Regions from separate parts of the Exiguobacterium sp. s189 genome, predicted to be linked through region 1. Evidence: a T-box and tRNA genes for the amino acid it is inferred to sense, from the RefSeq annotation. Region 1 holds a T-box; the other holds one or more tRNA genes.
What was found. A T-box is a leader RNA that pairs with one kind of tRNA and senses whether it is charged. The one in region 1 lies ahead of argS (arginine--tRNA ligase), so its partner is inferred to be a tRNA-Arg.

Region 1 (11,936 bases):
CACGCGATTTCTTACGTTGTTTGATGTATTGGAACAAGAAGAATGTTCCCATATAAACAAATAGCCATGCAATGGCAAAAGGCACATGTGTCCACGTCCATCCTCCGACCGTTCCTCCAAGAACGAACGGCAAAATGAGCATCGACCATGCCCCATGTTGTGTTGGAATCATCCATTTCATGAAACTTCACTCCTTCATCCATCAGTGTAATAGATGATGATGGCATACGCTGTGAGGTTTAGCACAAATAACAAAAAAGAAAAATAGGTAGCGTCAGCCACCTATCTCATCACATTGCCTGTTTCTTATTTTTTGCATAGTTTGTCACGTATACAACTCCGATGACAGATAACGTCAAGATTGCAAGAACGTTTACCAATGTCTTGAGCGTATGTAGGCCATCAACGTTGTTCACGACCATCACTGCCATGAGTAATACGAGGATACTAAAGTTGACAATATTTCGATTTTTCATAAGATGCACCTCTCACTTCAATGTCAATTCCTATGATACCATTATGAATGAAAAAGTGTTATTTTTTGTATGTTTTAACCAAATCTATCATTTATACTAAGTTTACAAATTGTTCAGTGAGGTGAACGTTGATCATGTCTTTACTACCGAAAGACCGAAAAGGCCGGTTCATTTTTAAAGGCATCCTTGGCATAAGTTTCATCCTACTCTTGATCGGTCGAAGCGAAGTCCCTCTACCCATTCACGCAACGACTTCTTTCGTTCCATTCGAGGTTCACGGTCCCACACACCTCCCCTTTGTTGCAGAGACTGAATACGCACATCTTGTCAGCCTAGGGAAAGTCGAACTCGTCTATGAAAATGAAGAGGAGTCTATGAGCATATGGGCGACCACGGAACTCGGATGGCACCATGTCGAAGAGTGGGAACCTTACGCACAAACCGTTCAAGGTTCTCCTGTCTACGTCAATGAGTCCGATGAACTCACCATTCTCAGCTGGCAACGAGATGGCGTCGAATACGCAATCGACTACAGTGGACATCAACTTTCGAAGCAGGATTTGTTTGCCATCGCCGCTTCAATGAACTAAAAAAACGATCTCACGCGAGATCGTTTTTTGGTGTCCAATTTGGTACGACAGGTGTCGCTTTCGGCTCATCGACGACGAGCATCTTGGTGACGACCCGTCCGGCGATTGACACCGCGACGAGCGTATACAACGCGTTCGATAATGGTAAATAAATGAGTGAAATCCCAAGGACGATCACATCAAAGATAATTAAAATCGTACCGACTGACACGCCTGTCCATTTCGATAATCCGAGGGCGAATAAGTCGTCGCCACCGGTCGCTCCGCCTGACTTCAAGACGAGACCGAGACCATATCCGGTCACAATCCCACTTGCGATCGCAGCGAATAACGTCGCTGGCCATACTTGAATATCAAACGTGAGCAAATCGAGACGGTCCCACATCGCATAACTGAGCGAAAGGGACGAAGCGGCTAACACCGCCTGCCCGACAAAACGCCATCCTTTCCACCATAAGGCGATGATAAAAAATGGGATGTCGAGCACGATCATCGAGATCGCCGGGTCGATATCAAATAGATAGCGACCGAGTAGCGATAACCCGACGAATCCACCTTCCGCCAAACCAAACTGTTCATTCAAATAATAATAACCGAACGCCATGATCAGCGTTCCGAGCACTATGGTAGCAACTCGTTTCATTCCGATTGTCCTCCCCGTTCTTGACGGAGAGGAGGATCCTCAGTCGTAGCTGCGGTTCCATCTGTTCCATCTCCGATCTTCCGTTTGTTGATTGATACACGTCATAGTGATCATTCAACGCTAGAAGTCCGGAAGTTGGAACAGAGGCCACGTCCTCTCGGTATCCATAAAGACCTTCCTTTCTCAAATTGCGCGTAATCTTGTACGTAGTTTACCACACATTTTGATTCAGTTCATGAATTTTACCTTTAGTGCATGTTACGTTTCGGTAAATCTTTCTTACCGAACCACCACCAGTTCCAATCCCCAAACAGTTTCATAAGAGATGGAACGAGCAGGATTCGGATGATCGTCGCATCGATGAAGATGGCGAGGGCAATCCCGACACCGAGCTGTTTGATCGGGCTGACACCCGTAAAGGCAAACGCACCGGTCACGACAATCATGATGATGGCAGCCGAGGTAATGATCTTACTCGTTTTCGCCAGTCCCATCTCTGTCGCATAGTCGTTGTCACCTGTCTCCCGGTAGTATTCCTCGATTCGTGAAACGAGGAACACCTCATAGTCCATCGACAATCCGAAGACGAGTGAGAAGATAAATACCGGTGTCAAAATGCTGATGGTCTCCGCATCATAGATATATCCGGATTCAAAAATGATGACGAGTAAGCCGAACGTTGCTCCGAGACCGAGTACATTCATGAGAATGGCTTTGATTGGAATCAAAATGGATCGGAATGCCCACATGAGAATGAAGAACGTCGCCAAAATGACGGTGATCACTGCATATGGGATGCTGTCGTAAATCTCATCATAAATCTCTTCGTTAAAGGCAGCCGGTCCACCGACCTCAAATCCTTGGTCTCGCCAATCGCGGACAAATGCCTGTGCTTCTTTGTCACTCGGTGGTACATCGAAACTCACGTTGACGAGGGCGAGATCCGTATTCCCATCAAGCGTGACCAGCCGTTCAAGCGGAGCGAGTTGTTCCGGTGCCGCCTCGACGAGTTGTGTGAAGGCTTCCGGTGTCAAACCGGACGTCGTCAAAAAGGTTGAGACGTTATCGACAATTCCCACTTCGTTTAACTCATCCGTGAGCGTTGTCAGTTCTTCTAAAATCATCGGGTCCGTCAAATCATTCGCTTCGAACAAAATGACCGCATCGGTTGAGTTTTCTCCGAACACTTCATCAAATCGTTCAAGTGCCGCCCGTGATTCATACGAAGTTGGGAGCGCATCTGCGTCCGGAATGTTCAGCTCTAAGTCACGGACGAACCAAAGACTCGGTAACAGTAACAATAAAGCAACGAGCGTCATTGTCACAGGCCGCTTCATGACGAAACGGGCAAGTTTTTGCCAACGCTTTTCAGACTTTATCTCGTCAGACTTGATGATTCTCCCTTTATTCAAGGCATCCCCGACTAAATATAGAGATGACGGCAAGAGTGTCAGTGCGGACAAAACAGCCCCCGCGACAGCAATGAGCGCACCGAGCGCGACTGCCTGGAAGACATCGACCTGGATAAAGAGTAGACCGGCCAATCCGACGAATACGCATAGTCCAGAAAAGAGAATCGAGCGTCCTGCCGTCGCCACCGTCCGGACGATGGCTTCTTCTCTCGATTGTCCACGCGTCAACTCTTCACGATACCGATTGACGAGGAGCAATGAGAAATCAATCCCGAGCGCAATGGCGATCATCGCCACGGCGTTCAAGACGAATATGGATAATTCCATGTTTTGCGCAAAAAAGAATAAAGAGCCTGCCGCTACGATGAACGTGATGAGTCCGACGAGCAACGGCATGAGTGCCGCGAGCGGCGTTCCGAAAACAAGTAACAATACGACGAGAGCAACCGGAATCCCGATCAATTCTGCTCGAATCAAGTCATTTTTCGACGCTTCGTTCAAGTCGTCTGCAAATACCGGTTCCCCGGTCAACCGCACTTCTGTATCCGTGTCTGTGATGAGGGCGTCACGAACCGCATCAATCGAAGATTCGGCTGCTTCATAGTCTTCGAATTCAAGCACAAAGTACGAAACGTCCCCTGAACGAGCATCTGGATTCTCAGATGGCGTAATCACACCATCAATCGACCGAATTGCCTCGAACCGTTCTTGTTGTTCGTCCATGACCGTTTCTATTTCTCCGCCTTCAAACAAGACGATCATCGAGGCACCTGCACGATCGAATCGTTCATTCAACGTGTCCTCTACTTGTTGGAATCGCCCGTCTTGAATCGCGAAGCCGTTTCCTCGCAACTCACCTGGGAGCTGCAGTCCAAAATAGACCGACCCCGCAAGTAAGATCGTCCAAATGAGTAGTACTCCATATCGAAAGCGAACCAACTGCCTACCTAACCATTCCATCCTTGTCACTCCTCCCTATCTAACCATCTACTTCCCGTTTCTCTCTTCATTCATCATCACTTCACAAAAAATTCCTGAACCTGTTTCGGGTTCAGGATTCTTGTCGCTCAAAGACTTGAAGCCAACTATGGCAAAATCGTGGCGGTGCGGATAAGACGACGAGTCGGTCTCCTCGGTCATCTAACAGCATGACCTTCAGTAATTGGTTGTCCGCGCACACCGTCGAACAAAACAATTCTTCTTCTCGACGAAACAGTTGGAACGCTTCGGTCGAAGTGATTGCCGTCGTTTCGCCGACTTGATCGAGGATGACCGTTTCACGGTCCCCTTCATACGGAATACGCCAGTGCTCATTTGTTTTCACATTCTCCACTAAAAAGTGATGCGTGTTTTCATCAAATAAGGTCACACATGTTTCAGGTGTGAATCGTTCAAAATCATACGTCCCCTGATACGCCAACTCGATGATGTTCCCAAAGAGCGGAACTTCTTCGTAGCGACTATATCGAAACGTATGATCGTGGAGGTTCAAAGCCACGACATCCGATTCGGCTGAATATAAGAAGATGTCATCGCATTGCCAATAGTGCAAATTGCTAAACCAGTCACCGTTAAAACGTTGTGGAATCGCATGCGTCTCCATCTGTCCTTTTTGTAAATCAATGACTCCGTAAAGTCCTTTTTCTCGGAACCATGCCACGGCACGCGTCGCATTCGGCTCCACATATAGGGCGCACGGTGTCCAAGTCCAGTCAATCTCCCAGCGAATTTGGGACGACTCGTCAAAGAACAAAAATCCGGTTTGCGCCAAGTACAACATCCAACCTTCACCGACACGTTCTAACCATTCGATCGTTTGATGAAATTGAAAGTCTGCTGTTTGTTTGTACATTTGATCACTTCCTAATTTCAGCTTAGCAACGACCGAAGCGAAATTCGATTTTGAATGTGTTCGTTCAACACATTTTCGATTTTCCTGTATACTGTCGGTATAGATGAATGGTTCAGAAAGGAGTATACCGATGCGCCCATTACAATTATCACCAGAGACCGCGGTTGAGCTTGCGAAAAAGTTGAACGTCCCGCTCGAAGAATTGATGCATATGCCAAAGCATATTCTCGTTCAAAAAATGATGCAACTCGAGGCATCTCAAACAGAGGAAGACACACCAAAGGAGACGGATTAACGTCTCCTTTTTTGGTTACTGTTCTTTACGTTTTCGTTTTTTCGATACGTACCAGAGACCACCGAGCACGGCGAGTGCTGCACCTCCAGCAACAGCGTATTTGCTGTAGTCCGGACGACGTTCCGTCACCACGAGTGTCGATAGTGGTGCGACTGTCATATGACGGTCTTCAATTTGACGCGGCGCCGTCAGATTGACGGTATGGTCTTCCACGTTTACTTCAAATTTACCGGACGGAAGTTTAATCTCGACCGCTTCCTCTAACGCGTTATGATACACGACATGTCGTTCTACATACCCTTCGACGTGGCGGCTCAACTCGAATGCAATCACGCCTTCTTCCTCATCGAAGAAGCGCAAGTGTTTCCGAATCTGTTCCGTGTTCTCGAGTCGGAAGAGCGGATACTGTTTCCGCAGGCGCAAGAGACCTTTCACATATTCCACACTCGGTGCTTCTTGTTCTGCACGTGTCCAATCGACACGGTTGACGACCTCGCCTGAGTTAAAACTATTCTCGTCCCCATCTTTTGTGCGGAAGAACTCTTGCCCACTGTGGAGGAACGGAATCCCTTGTCCGAGAAGTACGATGGATGTCGCCAAGCGATGACGGCGGCGACGCGTCGTCTCATCATCTTCTGGATTCGTCACGGACAACTTGTCCCAAAGCGTCAAGTTATCGTGACATTCAACATAGTTGACGACCTGGTTCGGTTCATCGGCAAAACTTTGGCTCGTAATTCCGCCAGCGATTCCTCGCTTCACGTCAGCCGTCATGTCTGTATTGCCGCTCACCCAGCCTGGTAAGTCTTCGATAAATACGTCTCCACGGACACCATCTCGAATCCCATCATTAAATTGCGCGATTCGTGGCATCTTGTGCGCATTGTGTTGATTCGCTTTTTTACGGACAGGGAGTGGCGTATCTAAATCCCAACCTTCTCCGATGACCAGGATGGACGGGTCGACGCGATCAAGCGCCTTCCGAATTTGATTCATCGTCTTCACATCATGTAATCCCATCAAGTCGAAACGGAATCCGTCAATCATGAATTCCTTCGCCCAATATGTGACACATTCGACCATGAGCTTACGCATCATCGCACGCTCAGATGCCGTGTCATTCCCACATGCCGAACCGTCCGCGAGTGTTCCGTCCTCATTTAGTCGATAGTAATAATCAGGGACGAATTGACCGAGCGGTGTCGTCAACGCATCGTACGTATGGTTGAAGACGACGTCCATGATGACACGAATGCCCCGATCGTGGAGGGCTTGAATCATCGCTTTTAGTTCAATAATTCGTGTCGCCGGATCGTCTGCTGACGAGGCGTATGATCCTTCGACCGCAAAGTAATGCACCGGATCATATCCCCAGTTATAGTTATCTTCGCTCTCGCGTGATTCGTTCACCGACCCATAGTCAAAGAATGGCATCAATTGAAGATGTGTGATACCGAGCGATGTGATGTAATCGAGTCCGGTCGGGTAACCGCTCGTGGTCGTCGTGCCCGTCTCGGTCATCCCCAAGAACTTCCCACGATGCATGGCCCCGCTCTCTGGATGACTCGTCAAATCACGTACGTGCGCTTCGTAAATGACCGCTTCTTGTGAAGAATTGAATAGCGGACGTTCTTTAATCCAATGGTCCGGGTTCAAGGATGCCGGGTCAAGCAGACATCCACGCTTCCCATTCACTCCGACGACTTTTGCATAAGGGTCGAGTGATTCCACTTTCTTCCCATCAATCATTGCTTCAAATACATAAAATTGACCTTCGAACAAGGCACGGTCGAGTTCAATGACCCACGTCCCTTTCTCAGCCGGTTCGAGTTCGAGTCGATCAAACTTGCGGGCACGGGCTGTGCGATATAACTTGACCGACATCTGTTCCGCTACCGGAGACCAGACACGTAGTCGAATCTGTTCCCCTTTAAACGTCACCCCAAGGTCTTTCCCGTGATAGGCAACGTGATCTAAGTCTGCTTGTGTGTGTTGATCCATTGTACGTTCCATCTCTTCACTCCTTCACTGCTTCAAATCTGCTATCATTATAACAAAACCACACAAAGGATGGATGAAACATGGCAAAAGACAATTCTTTCGATATCGTGTCCGAAATGAATCTTGAAGAAGTGAAGAACGCGATTCAAATCGCGGAGAAGGAAATTTTAAACCGTTACGACTTCAAAGGCTCAAAAAGTGAGATGTCGCTCGACAACGGCGACCTCGTCCTCATCTCGGATGACGACTACAAACTTGAGCAATTAAAGGACGTCTTAATCACGAAGTTGATCAAGCGCGGTGTCCCGACAAAAAACCTCGACTATCAAAAAGTAGAGAACGCACTCGGCGGCACGGTTCGCCAACGTGTGAAATTGAAGAGCGGGATCGACAAAGATGACGCGAAAAAAATCAACAACGCCATCAAGGAATCAAAACTTAAAGTCAAATCGCAAATTCAAGACGATCAAATCCGTGTCACGGGGAAATCGCGTGACGATCTTCAAGCTGTCATGCAGCTCGTTCGTGAACTCGAATTGTCTGTCGACGCCCAATTCACGAACTTCCGATGAAACTCGCGATCATCAGTGACCCACACGGTTCGTTTGATGATTTGAAGGCGGTTCTCGATGACGTCCGGCGAGAAACCGAGCATATTCTCTGTCTCGGCGACCTGTATGAATGCCACATCGGGAAAAAACGACGTCACGAACGCTTTCATCATGTGGAAGACGTCGTGACGTATGATCCGAATTACGAAGCATTGCTGACGTTCCCGAGTCTTCGTGGTAATCAGGAGGAGCGAATCGACGAGGTGCTCGTCATCGACCATCCCGTGAAAACACGGATTTCCTTATTACCGGAACAGACGACTCTTGGAGAAGCACGTTTTTTACATGGGCATCAAGTCAAGTGGAATGAAGACTGGGAACCGGTTGTCGAGAAAGGGAAATATCCGCTCGTCTTCATCGGACATAGTCATATTCCCGGGATTTACCGGAAAGGAAGATCCTTGCCGTGGGAAATCGGGACACCGTTCCATTTGAAGAAGAAACGATATGTTATCAATGTCGGTGCCATCATCTTTGACCGGGAATGGTGTCTCTATGACACGGAAGCCCGAACGGTGACGCGGATGAAAGTGTGAGCATACGAAAAGGACCTCAATTTTTTGAGGTCCTTTCGTCTGTCTTACATTTCTTCCGGAGCTTCGACACCGAGTAAACGGAGTCCTTCCGTCAATACGAGTGTCACTGCCTTCACGAGTGCGAGACGCGATTGTTTGCCTGCATCTTCTTCTAAGACACGGACATGACCGTAATACTTGTTGAACGCTTGCGCGAGGTCAAGTACATAACGGCTGATGATAGATGGTTCGCGACGTTCATGTGCACGCGTGATGACGTGCGGGAACGCGTTGAGCATCGTGACGACACCCCATGAGTAGTCATCGTCTGCACCAGTGAACGGTGAACCATCGTAGTTCCCTTTACGGAGGAGTGAGTTCGCACGAGCGTTCGTGTATTGGACGTAAGGTCCTGTCTCTCCTTCGAACTTGAGCATGCTGTCGAGATCGAATTCGATGTTGTTGATGCGTTCGTTCTTCAAGTCGTGGAAGACGACCGCTCCGACACCGACCATGCGTGCGACGTCTTCTGCGTTCGCAAGGTCCGGATTCTTCTGTTCGATGTTCGCTTGTGCTTTTTCAATTGCTTCTTTCAACACTTCCTCAAGAAGAACGATGCGCCCTTTACGTGTCGACATCTTCTTCCCTTCTTGCAAGATCAAGCCGAACGGTACGTGATGCATGCCATCGACGAAGTCGTAGCCGAGCTTACGAAGAACCGAGAAGAGTTGTTTGAAGTGAAGCGCCTGTTCGCCACCGACGACATAGTTCGCTTGCACGAAGTTGTACGTTTCGTAGCGATAGATTGCTGCTGCCAAGTCGCGTGTCGCGTACAATGTCGCGCCATCTTTCTTCTTGATTAAGCATGGTGGCAAGTTCTCTTCTTCGAGCGAGACGACCATGGCGCCCTCACTTTCGACTAAGAGGTTTTTTTCTTCGAGCATCTCGACGACGCGTCCCATCTTATCATTGTAGAACGCCTCACCATTGAAGCTCTCGAACTTCACACCGAGGAGGTCGTATACTTTTTGAAACTCCTTGAGTGACTCGTCACGGAACCATTGCCAAAGCTCTGTCGCTTCCGCATCGCCGTCTTCAAGCTTCTTGAACCACGCGCGACCTTCGTCTTCGAGTTCTGGTTGTGTCTTCGCTTCTTCATGGAAATGAACATATAATTTCAAGAGTTCTGCGATCGGATTGGCACGTACCGCTTCCTCATCGCCCCACTTCTTGTAGGCGACCATCAATTTCCCGAACTGTGTACCCCAGTCACCGAGGTGGTTGACGCCGACAACGTCATATCCGTTTTTACGTGCGATTTGGTTGATCGCATTCCCGATCACCGTCGAACGTAAGTGACCCATCGAGAACGGTTTCGCAATGTTCGGTGACGAGAAGTCCGTCACAATCGTTTCGTTGCGTGTTGCATGTGTCGCGTACTCTGACTTTTCATCGAGCACCGTGTTGATGATTTCTTGTGACACGACGTCACGGCTCAAGAAGACGTTGACGTAAGGTCCCGCTGCCTCGACTTTTGTGAACAGTTCATCGTTCAAGTCATTCGCGATATCTGTCGCAATCATGACAGGTGCTTTACGGTAGGCTTTCGCCAATTGGAAACATGGGAACGCGAGGTCACCATGTGCCTCGTGTTTCGGCTTCTCAATCAATGCTTCAATCTGGTCAATCGTGAGCTCGTCTCCGATGACACGTGATAACGCTTCTGCGTACTTGCGTTCATAACTCATTTGTATGTCCTCCTTCTTCGTATCACAACTCATAAAAAAAAACGCCCTTTGCATAGATGCAAAGAGACGGGAATTCCCGCGGTACCACTCTTCTTGCCTGCATGATGCAGACCGCTTTATGGTGATAACGGTTCCCTCCGGCTATGCCTACTCTCGTTTCGGATAGCATCTCAAAAGTGCGTTTCGCGACGTTTGTCAGCCTAGGCTCTCACCAATCCCCAGGTCGCTTTGTTGACTAAACCATCGTTACTCTCTTTTTCATCGACATTCGTCTATGCGGTTGAAAAGCAATTTCATTATAGAGGATATTCCGTGTATACTCAATGCTAGAATTCAAGCATCATTGGACAGAAGCAGGACTCACATGAAATCGTGACGAATCTTTACTATTAGATCTTGAAATGTCCCATGCTAGGAGGGAACACATGAACCACTTTCGTAAGATGTCCGTGCTCGGTTGGAGTATATGGAGTGCCCTGTTCATCTTCACCATCGCACTATTTGCATTGGATATCCTACACGCCCCAACAATCGATTCGTTGTCATTTATTTTAATTTCGTTGCTTGTCATCATTTTTCAACTCGACTCGATCGAAGTCAAAGGTGTGTACTTCACATTTTCTGAAAGTATCGTTTTAATCTTATTTTTATTCTTTGGATTTGAAACAGCACTCATCGTCAACCAAATCGGGGTGTTCGTCTTTCAATTCGCCAACTTGAGACCGAAAGTCGCCATCCGTCGCTTCCGGTTCACATATCCGTGGAATGCCATTACGGCGTACTTAGAGATCGTCATACCAGCAGCTGTCTATCTCGCCCTAGGTGGGGAGACCAGTCTCAACTTTTATTCGCAAGATTCGTTCGTGCCGCTCGCTGGATTGTTCCTTGCCATCTTCTTAAACACGGTGTTTCAAAAGTATCAGGTGAAATGGTGGTTCCGCGTCGACATCGCATTGAGCGACTTTATGAAGATTGCGTTCTATACGTACGTCGTCAGTTTGATTTTCATCTTAGCGGCAGCGTTTTTCCGAGAGACCAACTTACTCGTCGTCAGTAGCATCGCCGCTGCGTTGACGTTCTTCATCAAGCGGCTTCTCATTCAAAAAGAGCGACAAGATGCATTTAAATCCTTGATTGAGCAATACGATGAAGCGAAAGAGGCCGTTTCCTTGTCACAGAGCGAGGCACAAGCCATCGAAGTGTTTTTAAGTCAATGCGAACAGCTGAATCATTATGATGAAGGGTATGTCGAGTTTAAATTGTTTGAACGCACCCTGTACTTTGATTTAAAGACGCGACAGCCCATCGATCGACCCATCGTCTTTACGTTGCTTGAAATGAGTCAGCCAATCGAGCAAGTCCTCGATTATGAGATGCGCTTTGAATGGGATACTTCCCTTTCTGACGCCTTCCATGACGATTACCACAGCTTTGTTTCTGTCCGCTCGGAGGAAATTGAAGAGATTCGTACATGGATTGTCATGACGGGAGAACCTGTATACGGTTATCCGAAGATTATTCAGCATGAAATCATCAAATTGTTAAAATCGTTCAACCGGACCATTAGCCGTTGTCACGAACGGGACCGCCTCTATACCGAGAGTCGGACGGACAGTTTAACGCTTCTCGCCAATGCGCGTGCGTTTTATGAATATGGCATTCAACAAATATCCGATATGTCGGTATATCCGATATCGGTCGCCATGCTCGATATTGATTTTTTCAAAAAGATCAACGATACGTACGGTCATCAGGTCGGAGACCATGTGTTACAAGAGTTCGGACGACGAATT
Region 2 (6,716 bases), on a different contig from region 1:
CAAGTCGAGCGCCTCTAACTTCTCGCGGAGGCGGTTCGGCTCAGACTCTTGCGTCTGGTCGCCGAGCTCTTGTTGAATCGTCTTCATCTGTTCCCGTAAGTAATACTCGCGCTGCGACTGCTCAATCGACTTCTTCGTCCGCTCACGCATCTCTTGCTCGAGTTCGATCACTTCCACCTCATGTGCGATGATTTCAAGCAGTTCTAGCCCTCGTTTGACCGCATCTGCTTCTTCGAGCATCGCTTGGCGAAGTTCGACATCGACATCAAGTTTCGACGTGATATAGTCCGTGAGCGACTCAAGTCGCTCATACATCTCGAAACGACGACGTTCGTCCGGGGACATGCCTTTGATGTTGGCGACAAGTTTTCCGAACTGCTCTTTCAACAGACGGACGAGCGCCGTACGCTCGACCTCTTCCCCTTCAGCAAGCTCGAGTGGTTCGACGTTGGCGAACCAGCCTTCATCCGTCGATTCGACCGAGTCGACGCGGACTCGCTCTTTCCCGACGATGCGAACCCGAATCGTCTCGTTCGACAATTCGCTCATCTTGGCGATATGGACACGCGTTCCAATCGTGTACAAGTCTTCCGGTTCTGGTGATTCGTTTCCGGTCTCTTTTTGAGTGACGACAATTAAATCCGTCTCATGCTCCTTTGCAGCAAGGAGCGCCCGAAGTGATAACGGGCGTCCGACATCGATTGTCACACCGATGAGCGGATATACGACGACTCCTCGCAACGGAAGGATTGGTAATTTTTCCATCTACAACGCCTCCTGTGCAAAAAGGCCCAAAACTCGGAGTGTGCCGAGTGTTTGAGCCTTCTTCGTTAACAAATTATGCTGTCTCTTTGTTGTCCCCTGTCTGTTCGACAGTACCATCACGAAGGACGTATTTCGGACCGGCAAGACCCGTAATCGTTTCATCTGTGATGATGACTTTCTCGATATCGTCACGCGATGGGACGGTGAACATCACATCGAGCATCATTTCTTCGATAATCGAGCGGAGACCGCGCGCGCCAGTCTTACGTTTGATCGCAAGTTTGGCGATTTCGATCAATGCCTCGTCTGTGAACGTCAATTCGACATCGTCAAGCTCGAGCATTTTCTCGTACTGACGAACGAGGGCATTTTTCGGCTTCGTCAAGATTTCAACGAGTGCTTCCTCATCGAGTGTCGTGAGCGTCGCCATGACTGGCAAACGACCGATGAACTCAGGAATCAAACCGAATTTTTGAAGGTCTTCAGGAAGTGCGCGGGCGAGCAAGTCTTCTTGCGTCAACTCGCGATTCTCTTGATCGTTTCCGAAACCGATGACTTTCTTCCCGATTCGGCGTTTGACGACCGATTCAATCCCAGCGAATGCTCCGCCGACGATGAAGAGAATGTTTGTCGTATCGATTTGGATGAATTCTTGATGCGGATGCTTACGTCCACCTTGTGGCGGTACGCTTGCTGTCGTGCCTTCAAGAATTTTAAGGAGTGCCTGCTGAACGCCTTCACCGGATACGTCGCGCGTAATCGATGGGTTTTCAGACTTACGAGCAATCTTATCGATCTCATCAATATAGATGATTCCTTTTTCAGCCTTCTCGACATCGTAGTCAGCTGATTGAATCAATTTGAGCAAGATATTTTCGACGTCTTCGCCGACGTAACCCGCTTCCGTCAAGCTCGTCGCATCCGCAATTGCGAATGGGACGTTCAAGACGCGAGCCATCGTTTGGGCGAGAAGCGTCTTCCCGCTACCAGTTGGTCCGATCATGACGATGTTCGACTTCGCAAGTTCGACATCATCCGAACGACCGCCGGCGTTGATGCGTTTATAGTGGTTATAGACAGCGACTGAAAGCGCACGTTTCGCGCGGTCTTGTCCAATGACATAATCGTCTAGGATGTTACGAATCTCTTGTGGTTTCGGAATGTCTTTGAATTCGACTTCTTCCTCTACACCGAGCTCTTCCTCAACGATTTCATTGCAAAGTTCGATACACTCATCGCAAATGTATACGCCTGGTCCGGCGACTAACTTACGAACTTGTTCTTGCGATTTTCCGCAAAACGAGCACTTGAGTTGCCCCTTTTCCTCGTTAAATTTGAACATTCGATACACCCCTTCTGTGGTGAAAATGGATGTAAGTGCGATAAATCGCGATTTGTATTTTCTGGTGCGATGCACCGTGAAAAGACATTTTACATCTCTGCGTTGAAATAATTGTAGCATGAACATATTGCGACTTCAAAGAATTACACATCCAAAGTGTTGTGACAGAAAAAAGGACGACCGCTAAGCAGTCGTCCCACTAAAAATCAACTTACTTCGCTTTACCGTTTTCAACGAGGATGTCGATCGCTTTACGGAATTTGAGGTCACCTTTAAGTGTCTCAAGACCGCCTTGTGGAGCGAGCATCGTACGGAGTTGGTCCGGTGCGATGTTGTAAAGTTTAGACATTTCTTCAAGCTCTTTCTCAGCATCTTCGTCAGATACTTCGATTGCTTCTTTGTCAGCGATTGCTTTCAAGACGAGACGAGCTTTAACGCGCTCTTCAGCTTGCTCTTTCATCTCTTCGCGCATTGCTTCTTCAGAAGTACCAGTGAGTTCGAAGTACATGTTAAGGTCGATTCCTTGTGAAGATACACGTGAACCGAACTCTTGTACCATGCGGTCTACTTCTTGGTCAACGAGAACTTGTGGTACGTCGATTGTCGCGTTAGCAGTTGCCTGCTCAACGAGTTGGTCGCGCATTGTACCTTCAGCTTCTTGTTTCTTACCAGCTTCTAAACGCTCACGGATGCTCGCTTTCAACTCGTCGAGTGTCGAAACAGACTCGTCGATGTCTTTTGCGAACTCGTCGTCGAGTTCAGGAACTTGTTTTGTTTTCACTTCGTGAAGTTTGACTTTGAATGTCGCTGGTTTACCCGCTAAGTTTTCAGCGTGGTACTCTTCAGGGAATGTTACTTCAACGTCTTTTTCTTCACCAGCAGTCATGCCGACCATTTGCTCTTCGAATCCTGGGATGAATTGACCAGAACCGATTTCGAGTGTGTAGTTCTCAGCTGTGCCGCCTTCGAACTGCTCACCGTCAGCGAAACCTGCGAAATCAAATACAGCTGTATCGCCGTTTTCGATTGCACCTTCTTTAACAGCGAGTTCTGCGCCTTGCTGTTGAAGTGCTTCAAGTTCTGCTGTTACTTCGTCTTCTGTTACTTCAGTTGAAACAGCTTCGTACTCGAGGCCTTTGTATTCGCCAAGCTCAGCTTCTGGCTCAACCACGAATGTCACTTTGAAAGCGACTGGTTTGCCTTTCTCGAGCGTGCCGTCTACATCGATGTTTTCGAGCGCGATTGGTTCGAAACCAGCTTCTTCAACCGCACCTTGGATTGTGTCGCGGTAGAGAATGTCGAGCGCATCTTGATAGAGTGCTTCTTCTCCATACATTTTGTTGAACATTGGGCGTGGCAATTTCCCTTTACGGAAGCCAGGCACGTTCAAGTCTTTGACGACTGTTTTAAATGCGGCGTCAACTGCTTTATCAAAAGCTTCTGCAGGAGCTTCGTACGTGAGTACGCCTTGGCTACCTGATGTTTTTTCCCATTTTGCTGTCATGCTAAGTCCCTCCAACAATTCGTTTATACCGTACAAAAATGTACAACAATCCGTATTATAGCATAAATCCTCGGTATGCACACAAGGATTTAGTCTAATAACGCCTGTGTGAAGCGCAGATCCGCCTCTAAAATCGCAGCTGCCAAACCGTCGACTGCCTCGTCATGCAAAATCGCTTGTTTCGCCTGTACGAGCGCCTGTTCCACGTCCGCTTTTTCAGCCGGCACATACGGATAATGCGTATACATATAGTTCATCAACAACTGAGTCCCGATCTCATCGCCCTCTACTGATTTCTGAAGCGAGAGGACGGTCTTCTCCCACGTCTCGATGTGCGATGTTGCCTCCATTTGCGACATCTCGTTCGTCGAATCCCCATCCGACCACTTGATGACCGCAAGTTCGGCAAAAGCCTTCTCTAACACGATTAATTTGACGAGCTTCGGTCGCTTGGATACGAGTAGCTCATGCAGCACATTGTCGAGTACCGAATCGATATTGAAATGGACATGTTGCAACGCCTCGATTTGTTCCCCTGTACTGCCTCGCGTCAACGTCCGTTTCAATTTGGCGATTGCCGCCGGAAACTCCGTCATCTTCAACACTTGAAGCACTTGATGTGCCTGTGTGTTGACCGTATCTTTTTTGTCTTGCCATTCGAGGTACTGGTTGATCCAGTGCGCCGCTTCAAACGGCTGGTCTCGCATGATGTAATACTGCGCGATCTGTAATCCGCCCGAAGCCGGTTCTTCCGCTTCCGCCATCTGGATGGCGACGAGTTCCTGCAACTTCTCGAGCGTTTCTGGGTCGTCCGGTTTTTCCATCGCACATTGGAAGATTTCCATGAAAATAAACGGGTCACCTGGAATCGCCTGATACCAATCCCATAAAATCGGTTCGATCCGCTGTCGCTCCCCAGAAGCATCTGCTTCTTGAATCATCTTATGCAGACGCGACCAATTCCCAGGGAACGGATAGTCCTGGTCCTTTTCCTTCTCCATCTTCCCTCACCCTCTCTTCCATTCCCTTTCATCTTCCGTTAGGACGCGATTCCTTGTCAATCGATTTCCCGGAAAATGAAAAAAGAGACGTTCTCCGTAGAGAGCGTCTCTATTTTAATGGAAGCGTCCCAAGAGGGATTCGAACCCCCGACCGACGGCTTAGAAGGCCGTTGCTCTATCCTGCTGAGCTATTGGGACATTGACATGAAAACTATAATAGAAAAATGGTTTCCTGTCAATCGATTTCCCATTCGAAACTCATAGTTTTCCTGCGATGTCCAAATCTTCGACGTGAGAACCGTCTTCCGAGCGATAAAAACGTACCGCTGCTTCCCCGTTTTCTAAGTCAAGAAGCGCATACGTTTTATCGGAACGTCCCCGTGGCATCCGAATCGAACCCGGGTTGATGTAGACGACCCCGTCCTCGATCAAAGCACCCGCCACATGCGAGTGACCGAACAAGACAACGTTCGCGCCAACTTCTTCCGCCCGGTAACGCAGCCGATTCAAGTCGAATTTGACGTCGTGATGATGCCCGTGGACGATGAGGATCGTACCGGCATCCGTCGTCTCAATCCGTTCGAGCGGAAGGTCTCCACCAAAATCACAATTCCCACGGACCGTTCGATACGGCAATAGATGTTCATCGACAAGTGCGAGTTGTGAATCGCCGCAATGGAACGCGTCATCAATCTCCGCCTCGTGTCGTTCAAAAATCGTTGTCAATTCTTCCGTCAGACCATGACTATCACTCACTATTAGAAAACGCATAAGCTTCATCCTTTCATGAATGGAATGATTTCTGCCTCCAGTTTTCGTAATGCCTGTCCACGGTGACTGACGACCGCTTTTTCTTCACGTTCTAGTTCGGCCGCCGTCTTGTGGAGCGATGGAACGATAAAGAGCGGGTCGTATCCGAAACCGTTCTCGCCACGTGGAGAATAGCCGATTGTCCCTTCAATTGTTCCACGAACGGTCAACGTCTCTCCTGTCGGTTTCGCCAGACAGAGGGCACAGACGAAGCGGGCCACGCGATTCGTTTCGCCGTTCAATTTTTCAAGAAGAAGCGCATTGTTCGCCTCATCCGACTTTTCAGGACCGGCGAAGCGAGCCGAATATACACCAGGTGCTCCGTCGAGCGCGTCAACTTCAAGACCGGAGTCGTCCGCGAGTACGGCATGCCCGAAATAGGCAGCAGCTTCCGTCGCTTTTAATGCCGCATTTTCTTCAAATGTCGTACCTGTCTCATCTGTTTCCGGCGCATCCGGATAGTCGAGTAGTGATTCGACCTCAAATCCGAGCGGTGTCAACATCCCTTCTAGTTCTTTTACTTTCCCGGGATTGTGTGTCGCAATGATCAACTTCATAATGTCTCCTCCGAACGTTCTCCGACGTACCACCAAGAAGCACCGAGTGCCTCTTCAGCCGTCTTGAATAATGATTCGATTCCGTGTTGTGCAAGCGCGAGCATCTCGTTCATCTCTTGAAGCGTGAACGTCGCCTCTTCACCTGTCCCCTGAACTTCGACGAACCGACCGCTCGCCGTCATGACGACGTTCATGTCGACCTCAGCCGCCGCGTCTTCCATATAGTCCAAGTCGAGAACGAGTTCATCGGTCCGTCCGACCGAGATGGCCGCGACACCTTCTTTGATTGGTGTATCATCGAGTTTCCCTTGACGGATCAAACGGTCGACAGCGAGGACGAGGGCACAAAAACCACCCGTGATGGATGCCGTACGCGTACCGCCATCCGCTTGGATGACGTCACAGTCAATCCAAATCGTTCGTTCGCCAAGACGTTCCAAGTCCACGACCGAGCGGAGTGATCGGGCGATGAGACGCTGAATCTCCATCGTCCGACCCGATTGTTTCCCACGTACCGCTTCTCGGACAGTCCGGTCACCTGTCGCACGTGGCAACATCGCATACTCGGCATTGATCCAGCCTTGCTTCTTCCCGCGAAGGAAGTTCGGAACACGTTCTTCGACAGTCGCTGTACAAATCACTTTCGTATCACCAATCGAAATGAGGACAGACCCTTCCGCATGCTTATTCACATGAGGTACGATCTCGACTGTTCGTAATTCATCAAATCGTCTCGT

Region 2: it has a tRNA-Arg gene. The T-box ahead of argS (arginine--tRNA ligase) is inferred to sense a tRNA for this amino acid. The anticodon was not compared.

What each region holds. Positions count from the first base shown of each region.
Region 1 is NZ_JACSKM010000004.1:207,530-219,465, reverse strand. It holds gene KNO99_RS07550 (YwiC-like family protein) at 1-181, opposite strand, end outside; gene KNO99_RS07545 (hypothetical protein) at 291-476, opposite strand; gene KNO99_RS07540 (hypothetical protein) at 611-1,066, shown strand; gene KNO99_RS07535 (YitT family protein) at 1,077-1,709, opposite strand; gene KNO99_RS07530 (MMPL family transporter) at 1,958-4,081, opposite strand; gene KNO99_RS07525 (hypothetical protein) at 4,173-4,973, opposite strand; gene KNO99_RS07520 (YycC family protein) at 5,104-5,268, shown strand; gene pulA (type I pullulanase) at 5,284-7,281, opposite strand; gene KNO99_RS07510 (YajQ family cyclic di-GMP-binding protein) at 7,350-7,841, shown strand; gene KNO99_RS07505 (metallophosphoesterase family protein) at 7,838-8,416, shown strand; gene argS (arginine--tRNA ligase) at 8,461-10,143, opposite strand; T-box leader at 10,203-10,414, opposite strand; gene KNO99_RS07495 (GGDEF domain-containing protein) at 10,569-11,936, shown strand, end outside.
Region 2 is NZ_JACSKM010000014.1:46,611-53,326, forward strand. It holds gene lon (endopeptidase La) at 1-765, opposite strand, end outside; gene clpX (ATP-dependent protease ATP-binding subunit ClpX) at 839-2,107, opposite strand; gene tig (trigger factor) at 2,319-3,611, opposite strand; gene KNO99_RS13905 (hypothetical protein) at 3,701-4,612, opposite strand; tRNA gene KNO99_RS13910 (tRNA-Arg) at 4,737-4,810, opposite strand; gene KNO99_RS13915 (metallophosphoesterase family protein) at 4,871-5,383, opposite strand; gene KNO99_RS13920 (XTP/dITP diphosphatase) at 5,389-5,979, opposite strand; gene rph (ribonuclease PH) at 5,976-6,716, opposite strand, start outside.